Regions from separate parts of the Streptomyces sp. NPDC054783 genome, predicted to be linked through region 1. Evidence: predicted binding sites of a transcription regulator. Region 1 holds the regulator's gene; the other holds the start of a gene.
What was found. The regulator HspR, encoded in region 1, represses chaperone genes until heat shock. The targets are predictions, from matches to a motif close to TTGAGNNNNNNNNNCTCAA.
Positions count from the first base shown of each region.

Region 2: a site for HspR is predicted at 2,683-2,701, ahead of lon (endopeptidase La). Genes of this name have one in related genera too.

Region 1 covers NZ_JBSHAY010000003.1:99,098-105,625, reverse strand. Annotated here, with positions in the region: gene dnaK (molecular chaperone DnaK) at 1-1,110, shown strand, start outside; gene grpE (nucleotide exchange factor GrpE) at 1,107-1,772, shown strand; gene dnaJ (molecular chaperone DnaJ) at 1,809-2,981, shown strand; gene ACWGJ5_RS07400 (heat shock protein transcriptional repressor HspR) at 2,987-3,433, shown strand; gene ACWGJ5_RS07395 (sugar ABC transporter substrate-binding protein) at 3,820-4,923, shown strand; gene ACWGJ5_RS07390 (LuxR C-terminal-related transcriptional regulator) at 5,270-6,316, shown strand; gene ACWGJ5_RS07385 (helix-turn-helix transcriptional regulator) at 6,279-6,528, opposite strand, start outside.
Region 2 covers NZ_JBSHAY010000002.1:138,814-145,341, reverse strand. Annotated here, with positions in the region: gene ACWGJ5_RS04970 (serine/threonine-protein kinase) at 1-92, opposite strand, end outside; gene lon (endopeptidase La) at 240-2,660, opposite strand; gene ACWGJ5_RS04960 (rhomboid-like protein) at 2,833-3,657, opposite strand; gene ACWGJ5_RS04955 (spermine/spermidine synthase domain-containing protein) at 3,855-4,532, shown strand; gene ACWGJ5_RS04950 (response regulator transcription factor) at 4,646-5,386, shown strand; gene ACWGJ5_RS04945 (ATP-binding protein) at 5,383-6,498, shown strand.

The DNA.
Region 1 (6,528 bases):
TCCACCGAGACCTCGATCAACCTGCCGTACATCACGGCGTCCGCCGAGGGCCCGCTGCACCTGGACGAGAAGCTCACCCGGGCTCAGTTCCAGCAGCTGACGGCCGACCTGCTGGAGCGCTGCAAGACGCCGTTCCACAACGTCATCAAGGACGCCGGCATCTCCATCAACGAGATCGACCACGTCGTCCTCGTCGGCGGCTCCACCCGTATGCCCGCCGTCGCCGAGCTCGTCAAGGAGCTGACCGGCGGCAAGGAGGCCAACAAGGGCGTGAACCCGGACGAGGTCGTCGCCATCGGCGCCTCGCTCCAGGCCGGTGTCCTCAAGGGCGAGGTCAAGGACGTCCTGCTGCTCGACGTCACCCCGCTGTCCCTCGGTATCGAGACCAAGGGCGGCATCATGACCAAGCTGATCGAGCGCAACACCACGATCCCGACCAAGCGCTCCGAGATCTTCACCACGGCCGAGGACAACCAGCCGTCGGTGCAGATCCAGGTCTACCAGGGCGAGCGCGAGATCGCGGCGTACAACAAGAAGCTCGGCATGTTCGAGCTGACCGGTCTGCCGCCGGCGCCGCGCGGCGTCCCGCAGATCGAGGTCTCCTTCGACATCGACGCCAACGGCATCATGCACGTCACGGCGAAGGACCTCGGCACCGGCAAGGAGCAGAAGATGACCGTCACCGGCGGCTCCTCGCTGCCGAAGGACGAGGTCGACCGGATGCGCCAGGAGGCCGAGCAGTACGCGGAGGAGGACCACCGCCGCCGCGAGGCCGCCGAGACCCGCAACCAGGGCGAGCAGCTCGTCTACCAGACCGAGAAGTTCCTCAAGGACAACGAGGACAAGGTCCCGGGCGAGATCAAGACCGAGGTCGAGGAGGCCGTCGCCGAGCTGAAGGAGAAGCTCACGGGCGAGGACACCGCCGAGATCCGCACCGCCACCGAGAAGGTCGCGGCCGTCTCGCAGAAGCTGGGCCAGGCCATGTACGCCGACGCCCAGGCCGCGCAGGCCGGCCCGGAGGGTGCCGCCGCCGGTGGCGCCAAGGCCGCCGACGACGACGTCGTGGACGCCGAGATCGTGGACGACGAGCGCAAGGACGGTGCCGCGTGACGGAGGAGACCCCGGGCTTTGAAGAGAAGCCCGACGTCCCCTCCGGCGCCACCTCCGACGACGCCGAGCCGAAGGCCGCCTCCTCCCAGGAGGGGGCGGCCCCGGCCGGGGACGGAAACGAAAGTGCCGGTCTGGTCGCCCAGCTGGACCAGGTGCGCACCGCGCTGCACGAGCGCACGGTGGACCTCCAGCGGCTCCAGGCCGAGTACCAGAACTACCGCCGCCGGGTCGAGCGGGACCGGATCACGGTCAAGGAGATCGCCATCGCGAACCTCCTGACCGAGCTCCTGCCCGTGCTCGACGACATCGGCCGCGCGCGGGAACACGGCGAACTGGTCGGCGGCTTCAAGTCGGTGGCCGAGTCGCTGGAGACCGTCGCGGCCAAGATGGGCCTGCAGCAGTTCGGCAAGGAGGGCGAGCCCTTCGACCCGACCATCCACGAGGCCCTGATGCACAGTTACGCGCCGGACGTCACGGAGACGACCTGCGTGGCGATCCTGCAGCCCGGGTATCGCATCGGCGAGCGCACCATCCGCCCCGCGCGGGTGGCCGTCGCCGAGCCGCAGCCGGGTGCGCAGACCGTCAAGGCCGAGGGCGCCGAGGACACCACCGAGGCGAAGCAGGCCGACGACAAGGAGAACGGTGGCCCGGACGAGGGCTGACGTGAAGACCACTGAGGGGAAGGAGGGACGTCGGGGATGAGCACCAAGGACTTCATCGAGAAGGACTACTACAAGGTCCTCGGCGTCCCCAAGGACGCCACCGAGGCCGAGATCAAGAAGGCGTACCGGAAGCTCGCCCGCGAGTTCCACCCGGACGCCAACAAGGGCAACGTCAAGGCCGAGGAGCGCTTCAAGGAGATCTCCGAGGCGAACGACGTCCTCGGCGACCCCAAGAAGCGCAAGGAGTACGACGAGGCTCGCGCCCTGTTCGGCAACGGCGGCTTCCGCCCCGGGCCGGGCGCCGGCGGCTCCTTCAACTTCGACCTGGGCGACCTCTTCGGAGGCGGCGGGACCACCACCCAGGGCGGAGGCTTCGGGGGCGGACTCGGTGACGTCTTCGGGGGCCTGTTCAACCGCGGCGGCACCGCCGGCACGCGGACCCAGCCCCGGCGCGGCCAGGACATCGAGTCCGAGGTCACGCTGAGCTTCACGGAGGCCATCGAGGGCGCCACGGTGCCCCTGCGGATGTCCTCCCAGGCGCCCTGCAAGGCCTGCTCGGGCACCGGCGACAAGAACGGCACACCGCGCGTGTGCCCGACCTGCGTCGGCACCGGGCAGGTCGCCCGGGGCTCCGGCGGCGGCTTCTCGCTCACCGACCCCTGCCCCGACTGCAAGGGCCGCGGCCTGATCGCCGAGCACCCCTGCATGGAGTGCAAGGGCAGCGGACGCGCCAAGTCCTCGCGCACCATGCAGGTCCGCATCCCGGCCGGGGTGACCGACGGCCAGCGCATCCGGCTGCGCGGCAAGGGCGCGCCCGGCGAGCGGGGCGGATCGGCGGGCGACCTCTACGTCGTCGTACACGTCGGCGAGCACCCGGTGTTCGGGCGCAAGGGCGACAACCTCACGGTGACCGTCCCGGTGACCTTCGCCGAGGCCGCGCTCGGCGGCGAGGTGCGGGTCCCCACCCTGGGCGGCCCGCCCGTCACCCTCAAGCTGCCGCCCGGCACGCCCAACGGCCGCACCATGCGCGCCCGGGGCAAGGGCGCGGTCCGCAAGGACGGCACCCGCGGCGACCTGTTGGTCACCGTCGAGGTGCGTGTGCCCAAGGACGTGTCGGGGAAGGCTCGTGACGCGCTCGAGGCGTATCGCGAGGCGACCGCGGGCGAGGATCCGCGGGCGGAGCTGTTCGAGGCCGCGAAGGGAGACTGAGAGAGATGGACGGCCGTCGACGTAACCCGTATGAACTGACCGAGGAGACCCCGGTCTACGTCATCTCGGTGGCGGCCCAGCTCTCCGGACTCCACCCGCAGACGCTGCGCCAGTACGACCGCCTGGGCCTGGTCTCCCCCGACCGCACCGCGGGCCGGGGCCGCCGCTACTCGGCCCGTGACATCGAACTGCTCCGCCAGGTGCAGCAGTTGTCGCAGGACGAGGGCATCAACCTGGCCGGCATCAAGCGCATCATCGAACTGGAGAACCAGGTCGCCGCCCTGCAGTCCCGCGTCGCGGAGCTGGAGGCGGCCCTGGACGGCGCGGCGGCCGCGATGCAGCAGCGCGAGGCCGCCGTCCACGCCTCCTACCGCCGCGACCTGGTCCCGTACCAGGAGGTCCAGCAGACCACCGCGCTGGTGGTGTGGCGGCCGAAGCGGCAGCAGGACTGAGCAGGACTGAGCGAACACGGTGAAGGGGCCCGCGGTCTTCCGCGGGCCCCTTCACCGTGTCAGGAGCCGCACGGAGCCTGGCTGGGTTCGTTCGGTCGTCTGGTCGAGTCGGGGAAGCGGCGCACGACCGCCGGTGATCACGACTCGCGGAGAACCCGGCTGGTTGCACCGATCTTTGCCGATCCGTGAACTCCCTTTGAATGGAGGGTCCGTAAAGAGTGTTTGGAGATGATTCCGCTCCTCCTTCACAGGGTCAGCCGAGCGTGGTGTTGCGGACTCGTTAAGTGATTCCGCTTGACGCCGGGTGGGGCCTCCGCGTTGTCTTTTCAGACACCTGGGTCGTATAGCAGCCCTACGTCCGGAACGCACCTGAAGTGAGCCCTCGAATGCGTCGTATCGCCATATCCGTGGCCGCATCCACGATGACCCTCTCGCTCGCCGGTTGTGGCGTGCTGGGAGCAACGGGGGACGGCGCGAGCGCGAGCCCGAGCAAGGGCAACGACATCACCGTGGGCCTTCTGCTGCCGGAGAAGGCGAACACCCGTTACGACAAGTTCGACTACCCCATCATCAAGGACAAGGTGGCCGAACTCACCGGCAAGCAGGGCAAGGTCGAGTACGAAAACGCCGACGCGAACGCCTCCCAGCAGGCCTCGCAGATGCAGAAGATGATCGACGAGAAGGTCGACATCATCATGATCGACGCGGTCGACTCGCACGCCATCGCCCCCGAGGTCACGAAGGCCAAGGACGCGGGTATTCCGGTCATCGCCTACGACCGTCTCGCCGAGGGCCCGATCGACGCCTACGTCTCCTTCGACAACGAGCTCGTCGGCGAGGTGCAGGGCCGCACCCTGCTGGAGGCCCTCGGCTCGGCCGACAGCTCCCACAAGATCGTCATGGTGAACGGCTCGCCCACCGACCCGAACGCCAAGCAGTTCAAGCAGGGCGCGCTCTCCGAGCTGACCGGCCATGCGACGATCGCGGCGACGTACGACACCACGGACTGGAAGCCGGAGCTCGCCGAGACCGAGATGGCCAGGGCCATCAGCGCGATCGGCAAGAGCAACATCGCCGGCGTCTACGCCGCCAACGACGGCATGGCCGGCGGTGTCATCAAGGCCCTGAAGGCCGCCGGCGTCACGAACCTGCCGCCGGTCACCGGCCAGGACGCGGAACTCGACGCCGTCCAGCGGATCGTGGCCGGTGAGCAGTACATGAGCGTCTACAAGGCCTACCCGGACGAGGCCGAGGCCGCCGCACAGATGGCCGTCGCCAAGGTTCAGGGCAAGGACATCCAGTTCGACGCGCTCACCCAGGACAAGGTCGACAGCCCCACCACCAAGAGCATCCCGTCCAAGCTGATCCAGCCGGTCGCCCTGACCAAGAGCAACATCAAGTCCACGGTCGTCGCGGACGGCATCTACACCGTGGCCGACATCTGCACCCCCAAGTACAGGGCGGCGTGCGCGGCGCTGGGCTTGAAGTAGGGCACGAATCCCCGCGCCCGAAGGGGCGCGGGGTTGTGACGGGCATGCGGCTTTCCGGCGGAGCGGGCCCGCCCCGCGCCACCCCCGTGGGCGCGGGGCGCGAGCCCCTACGGGATCCCTCGGGTTTGCCGGTGTGACACCCGGGGGAAGTGGGACCAACGATGCCGTGACGCAGTCCGGGCCACCACCGTCAGCTTGTTGCAATGCGAGGGGCGGAGCCTGACCGATACCCGGACATAACAGCGTTTAACGGCAGCTCTGTTGTGGTGAGCCGTGTTGCGGACCCGGTCGGCGCCGCGCATAGTTGCGCTGCGGAAGTGGCAGCACACCGGGGGTGGAATGGGCGATGGCCGGGCGCGGGGCGGAGGAACATCCACACGGCGCCGACCGACTGTGCGCGGCCGGCGACCGGATCTATTCCCGGGCCGTACGCCGGGGGCGCGTGCCGCGCACTGATGCCGAGGCGGTGCCCTGCCTGCTGGAACTGGCCCTGCTGCACCCGGACCCCGACGACATGGACTGGCTGGTGCCGACCTCCCCGCAGGAGGTCATGACCAGGCTGCTGCGCGGGGTCTACGACGAGGTCAGCGAGAGCCAGCGGCGGGTGGGCTCGGCGGTGGCCGCCTTCGAGTGGTACGCCGGACTCGGCCGTCAGCTGGGCGCACTGGCCGCACCGGCCGAGGGCAGCGCTATCCGGGTGCTGGACGGGCTCTCCCGGATCCAGGCCGCGATGGACGAGGCGACCGAGGCCTGCACGACCGAGGTGCTCACCGTGCAGCCCGGCGGCATCCGCCGGGAGGCCGAGCTGACCGAGGGGCTGCACCGGGCGCTGGCCCTGCGCGGCCGGGGCGTGCGCATGCGCGACCTGTACACGCATGTGGCCCGGCACGGCCAGGGCCTGCTGAACTACCTGGAGCTGATGGGCGACACGGTGGAGGCCCGCACCCTGGACGAGGTGATCGACCGGCTGATCCTCTTCGACCGCACGGTGGCCTTCATCCCCGCCAACGCCGACCGCACGATGGCCCTGGAACTGCGTCACCCGGCCCTGGTCGAATACCTGGTGACGGTCTTCGAGCGGCTCTGGCGCCTCGCCATCCCGCTGACGGCGCCCCTCCCCGACACCGGTATCGAGGGCATCTCGCACCGCGAGCAGTCCATCGCCGCGCTGCTCGCCGAGGGCCACCAGGACGCCGTGATCGCCGAGCGGCTCGGCATCAGCGTGCGCACCTGCCGCGCCCACATCGCCCGGCTGTCGGAGACCCTCGGCGCGGCCAGCCGTACCCAGCTGGGCGTCCGGATCGCCCAGGTCGGCCTGGACGGCCACCGCGGGGCCGGCCTGCCGGCCCGCGCGCTCACGGTTCCTGATCAAGAATCCCCGAGCGTGCGATGAGGTAGCCCAGCTGGGCCCGGCTGTCGCTGCCGAGGGTGGCGGCGAGTTTGGCGATGTGCAGGCGGGCGGTGCGGATGTTCATGCCCAGGCGGTCGGCGATGACGGCGTCGGTGTGGCCCTCGACCAGCAGGGCGGCGATGGCGCGCTGGCGGGGCGTGACGCCGTTCACCGACGGCGGCTGCACCGCCTTCGGGAACATCGGCGTGGCCAGC
Region 2 (6,528 bases), on a different contig from region 1:
GCCATGCCTCCGCGACCGAGTTCGCGCTCCACCTTGTAGCCCGCGATCTCGGCCCCGATCAGACCGGAGGGGCTCTTGGGGGGCCAACTCACGCCTGAATTCTATCGACCCATGCCGGTATGAGCGCGGTACGACGATCCCCGCACGCACATATGGTGGAGGCCCGGGCCTCCCTCACGGGACCCGGGCCTCCACTCGTCCCATGCCCGCGGGCGGAGCCCGCTGATGGGCACCGTCCGTCACGCCGCCACGGGAACCTCCGGCGTCGCGCCGTTCACCGCGGGCGCGAGTGCCAGTTCCAGGACCTGGCGGACGTCGGTCACGGTGTGGACGCCGAGCTTGTCCAGCACCTCGGCCGGGACGTCGTCCAGGTCGGGTTCGTTGCGCTTGGGGATGATCACGGTGGTCACCCCGGCGCGGTGCGCGGCGAGCAGCTTCTGCTTCACGCCGCCGATGGGCAGTACCCGGCCGGTCAGCGAGACCTCGCCGGTCATGGCGACGTCCGTGCGGACCAGGCGGCCGGAGAGCAGGGACGCCAGGGCCGTCGTCATCGTGATGCCGGCGCTCGGGCCGTCCTTCGGGACCGCGCCCGCCGGGAAGTGGATGTGCACGCCCCGGTCTTTCAAGTCGCCCACGGGCAACTCCAGTTCGGCGCCGCGGCTGCGCAGGAAGCTCAGCGCGATCTGCGCCGACTCCTTCATCACGTCCCCGAGCTGACCGGTCAGGGTCAGGCCCGCGGCGCCCGTCTCCGGGTCGGCCAGGGAGGCCTCGACGTAGAGCACGTCGCCGCCCGCGCCGGTGACCGCGAGACCCGTCGCCACGCCGGGGACGGATGTACGGCGCTCGGCCGGGTCCTGGGCGGACTCGGGCACGTGGTGCGGGCGCCCGACCAGGTCGCGCAGGTCGGCGTCCGTCACGGTGAACGGCAGCTCCCGTTCGCCGAGTTCGTGCTGGGCCGCGACCTTGCGCAACAGCCGTGCGATCGAGCGCTCCAGGGTGCGCACGCCCGCCTCGCGGGTGTACTCGCCGGCCAGCTTGCGCAGGGCGCTCTCGTCGATCGTGACCTCGTCCGCGCCCAGTCCCGCCCGCTCCAGCTGGCGCGGGAGCAGGTGGTCGCGGGCGATGACGACCTTCTCGTCCTCTGTGTAGCCGTCCAGGCGGACGATCTCCATACGGTCGGCGAGCGCCTCCGGGATGGCCTCCATGACGTTGGCGGTGGCCAGGAACACCACGTCCGACAGGTCGAGTTCGACCTCCAGGTAGTGGTCCCGGAAGGTGTGGTTCTGGGCCGGGTCCAGGACTTCGAGCAGGGCCGCGGCCGGGTCGCCGCGGAAGTCGGAGCCCACCTTGTCGATCTCGTCCAGCAGGACCACCGGGTTCATGGACCCGGCCTCCTTGACGGCCCGCACGATGCGGCCGGGCAGCGCGCCGACGTAGGTACGGCGGTGGCCGCGGACCTCGGCCTCGTCGCGGACGCCGCCGAGGGCGACTCGGACGAACTTGCGGCCCATGGCGTGCGCGACCGACTCACCGAGGCTGGTCTTGCCGACGCCGGGCGGGCCCACCAGGGCCAGTACGGCACCTCCGCGCCGGCCGCCGATGACGCCGAGCCCGCGCTCACCGCGCCGCTTGCGCACCGCGAGGTACTCGGTGATGCGCTCCTTCACGTCCTCCAGGCCCGCGTGCTCGGCGTCCAGGATCGCCTTGGCGCCCTGGATGTCGTACGCGTCCTCGGTCCGTTCGTTCCAGGGCATCTCCAGGACGGTGTCCAGCCAGGTGCGGATCCAGGAGCCCTCCGGGGACTGGTCGCTGGACCGCTCCAGCTTGTCGACCTCCTTGAGCGCGGCCTCGCGGACCTTCTCCGGCAGGTCGGCGGCCTCGACGCGGGCGCGGTAGTCGTCGGACTCCTCGCCGTCCTGCTCGCCGTTCAGCTCGCGCAGTTCCTTGCGGACGGCCTCCAGCTGGCGGCGCAGCAGGAACTCGCGCTGCTGCTTGTCGACGCCCTCCTGGACGTCCTTGGCGATGGTCTCGGCCACGTCCTGCTCGGCGAGGTGGTCGCGGAGTTGCTGTGTGGCGAGCTTCAACCGGGCCACCGGGTCGGCGGTCTCCAGCAGTTCGACCTTCTGTTCGATGGCGAGGAACGGCGAGTAGCCGGAGTTGTCGGCGAGCGCGGAGACGTCGTCGATGGCCTGGACGCGGTCCACGACCTGCCAGGCGCCGCGCTTCTTCAGCCAGGTGGTGGCGAGCGCCTTGTACTCCTTGACGAGGTCGGCGGCCTGGCCCGGCAGCGGGTCCGGCACGCTCTCCTCGACGCGGGCGCCCTCGACCCACAGGGCCGCGCCGGGACCGGTGGTGCCGGCGCCGATGCGCACGCGGCTCCGGCCGCGGATCAGAGCCCCCGGGTCACCGTCGGCCAGCCGGCCGACCTGCTCGACCGTGCCCAGCACACCGGTCTTCGCGTACGTGCCGTCGATGCGGGGCACCAGCAGCACCCTGGGCTTGCCCGGTTCCGACCGGGCGGCGGCCTGTGCGGCCTCCACCGCGGCCCGTACCTCGGCGTCGCTCAGGTCCAGCGGGACCACCATGCCGGGCAGCACGACCTCGTCGTCGAGCGGCAGCACGGGCAGGACGAGCGTGAACGCCGGTGACTCAGTAGCCATGATCTCCCCTTCGGCAGTCAAGTTGAGCTATGCCGACTCAACCGGTGGGGAGGGGCTGGTGTTCCCCTTGCTTGTTCGCTCTCAGCGATCAAGCTCGCCCAAGGGGGGTCCCATCAAGCTCGCCGAGGGGTGCCGTCAAGTTCACCCAAGGGGACGCCAGTTCCCTGCGCCCCTAGCGGGGCGCCTTCTGCCACCGGCGCACCAGAGGCCAGCTCGCCACACCTATCGTCAGCGCGATCAGGTGGCCCCAGTTCGTCATCGGGTCCTCGAAGGCGATCAGGTCGCCGAGGAGCTCGGCGGCCGTCACGGTGAGGAGGGGCCAGCGCAGCCAGGGGCCGAGGAGGCCGGAGAGGGCGCCGATGCTGGCCGCGACGCCGAAGCTGATGCCGTAGTCGAGGCGGTGCAGTGAGGTGGGCGGGAGGTGGCCGACCAGGACGGCTAGGCCCACGGGGATCTCGGTGGCGAGCGTGGCCAGGACGTGCCCGGCGAGGAAGACGCAGGCCGCACGCGCACCCCCTGTCCGCCGTTCCAGCGCGGTGAGCACCAGCACGAACGCGAGCGCGTACGGCGAGAGGACGCCGCCCGCGATCCACAGCGCGCTCGCCGGCAGCACCAGCGCGGGTGTGCGCACCAGGTGGGCCACGTCCGTGCTGGAGTCCTGGTAGAGGGTGTGCACCAGGGCGGGGTCGGCCAGGGCCGCGAACACGGAGGTGACGGCCAGGACGGCCGTGTAGGCGAAGGTGAACGGGGTGCCGGCGGGCGTGGGCAGCAGGCGCCACAGCCGCGGAAGCGGGAGCGACAGCGGTGCGGTCGGACGCCGGTCGACGGGGGCGGGTCCGGGAGCGGGGGCGAGGGGCGCAGCGTGCCGCTGGCGTGGCACGCCGTCCAGCAGATCCGCGATCGCGGGCACCGGGACGGCGGCGATGCCGTCCGGGAGGGGCGCGCCCGTAAGGGGCGGGGACGCGGCCGCCGCAGGGCCCGTCGCGGTCCGTTCCACGCTGTGGCACTCCTTCCGTCGTGCCCCAACCCTTCGGCTTCCAGGGGCCGCTGTCTATGACCGACGCCACGCGAGAGCCGATTCACAGCAACCTCCTACGTTCCGGCTGCGTCCGCGCCCCGCACCGAAAGGGTGCACGTCAGTGCGACATCCCTAATTCCCGTGAAGGTCAAGGTGTGTTCAAGGAAGATGGGGGCATGACTGCCGTGTACGACTCCCCCGTGGTCCTCGACCGACGCGACGGCCCGTACGGCGAGGTGGTGCTGCGCCGGCACGGGGCGCTGTTGCAGATCATCGCCAACGGCTGTTTCCTGATGGACACCTCCGACGGCCGCTCGGAGCGGCTGCTGGTCGACGCCGCGTACCGGGCGCTGGACGGGCGGCCGGAGGCGAAGGTGCTGATCGGCGGGCTGGGCGTGGGATTCTCACTCGCACATGCCGCGGCCGACCCCGGGTGGGGGCGGATCACCGTCGTGGAGCGCGAGCCCGCCGTCGTCGACTGGCACCGGGACGGGCCGCTGGCGGAGGTGTCCGCGACGGCGCTCGGCGATCCGCGCACCGAGATCGTGCAGGACGATCTCCTGGCGTTCGTCAATGAGACATCCGACACGTACGACGCACTCTGCCTGGACATCGACAACGGTCCCGGCTGGACGGTCACGGACGGCAACCGCAGCCTCTACTCACCGGCCGGACTCGCCGCCTGCGCAAGGGTGTTGAGCCCCGGCGGGGTGCTCGCGGTGTGGTCCGCCGAACCGTCGCCGGAATTTGAAGGTACCTTGTGGAATGCCGGGTTCCAGCAGGTGCGTACCGAAGAGGTGCCCGTTGCCCGGGGCGTTCCGGACGCGGTGCACCTCGGCGTACGCCCTGGATAGCGACAGCGCGGTGTATCCCCGTAATGTGCTGCCGTGACGCGGATCATTCAAGCGTCAATCGCAGACATGGGATCACCCCACGGGTTCCGGAAAGCAACAAGCAGGGGCGGGCGATGGAGCAGACACACACCTCCCAGAGCGGCGCGGCGACGACCACCCCGGGCGCACAGCGCCGGGTACTGGTCGTCGAGGACGACCCGACGATCGTCGACGCCATCGCGGCCCGGCTGCGCGCCGAGGGATTTCTCGTACAGACCGCGTCGGACGGCCCGGCCGCCGTCGACACGGCCGAGGCCTGGCAGCCCGACCTGCTGATCCTCGACATCATGCTGCCGGGCTTCGACGGCCTGGAGGTCTGCCGGCGGGTGCAGGCGCAGCGCCCCGTGCCGGTGCTGATGCTGACCGCGCGCGACGACGAGACGGACATGCTGGTCGGTCTCGGGGTCGGCGCGGACGACTACATGACCAAGCCGTTCTCGATGCGTGAGCTGGCCGCACGCGTGCACGTGCTGCTGCGCCGGGTGGAGCGGGCGGCGCTGGCCGCGACCACCCCGCGCTCCGGCATCCTGCGGCTCGGCGAGCTGGAGATCGACCACGCGCAGCGCCGGGTGCGGGTGAAGTCCGAGGACGTCCACCTCACGCCCACCGAGTTCGACCTGCTGGTGTGCCTGGCGAACACCCCGCGCGCGGTGCTCTCCCGGGAGCAGCTGCTGGCCGAGGTGTGGGACTGGGCGGACGCCTCCGGCACCCGTACGGTCGACAGCCACATCAAGGCGCTGCGCCGGAAGATCGGCGCCGAGCGGATCCGTACGGTGCACGGGGTCGGGTACGCGCTGGAGACGCCCACGCCATGAGCAGCGACGGGCGTCAGGCCGCGCGCAGAGGCCCCGGGGAGGATCCCTGGGGCGGCGTACGCCCGTTCTCGATCAAGACCAAGCTGGGCGCGCTCGTCGTCATCTCGGTGCTGATCACCACCGGTCTGTCGATGATCGCGGTGCACACCAAGACCGAGCTGCGCTTCATCACGGTCTTCTCCATGATCGCCACCCTGCTGATCACGCAGTTCGTGGCTCATTCGCTCACCATGCCGCTGGACGAGATGAACACGGTGGCGCGGTCGATCTCCGAGGGTGACTACACCCGCCGGGTGAGCGAGGGCCGCCGGGACGAGCTGGGCGACCTGGCCCGGACGATCAACGTCATGGCGGACGAGCTGGAGGCCCAGGACCGCCAGCGCAAGGAACTGGTCGCGAATGTCTCCCACGAGCTGCGCACCCCCATCGCGGGCCTGCGAGCGGTGCTGGAGAACATCGTCGACGGGGTCACCGAGGCCGACCCGGAGACCATGCGGACGGCCCTGAAGCAGACCGAGCGGCTCGGCCGGCTCGTGGAGACCCTGCTGGACCTGTCCCGACTCGACAACGGCGTCGTACCGCTGAAGATGCGGCGCTTCGAGGTGTGGCCGTACCTCTCGGGCGTGCTGAAGGAGGCCAACATGGTGGCCTCGGCACGCGCGGGCATAGCCTCCGGCTCCGGCAGCCACACGCGCACCGACGTCCATCTGCACCTGGACGTCTCCCCGCCGGAGCTGACCGCGCACGCGGATCCCGAGCGCATCCACCAGGTCGTCGCCAACCTGATCGACAACGCGGTCAAGCACAGCCCGCCGCACGGCCGGGTGACGGTGAGGGCGCGGCGCGGTCCACGGCCGGATTCGCTGGAGCTGGAGGTCCTGGACGAGGGTCCCGGAATCCCCCGGTCGGAGTGGCACCGGGTGTTCGAGCGGTTCAACCGGGGGGCGGTGACCCGGCCGCACGGGCCGGGCAGCGACGGCGGCACGGGGCTCGGTCTGGCGATCGCCCGCTGGGCGGTGGATCTGCACGGCGGCCGGATCGGTGTGGCCGAATCCGAGCGGGGCTGCCGGATCATCGTCACCCTTCCGGGACTGTCTTCCGTTCCAGGTTGACGTAAGGTTCGAACCGGAAGCACAAGATCC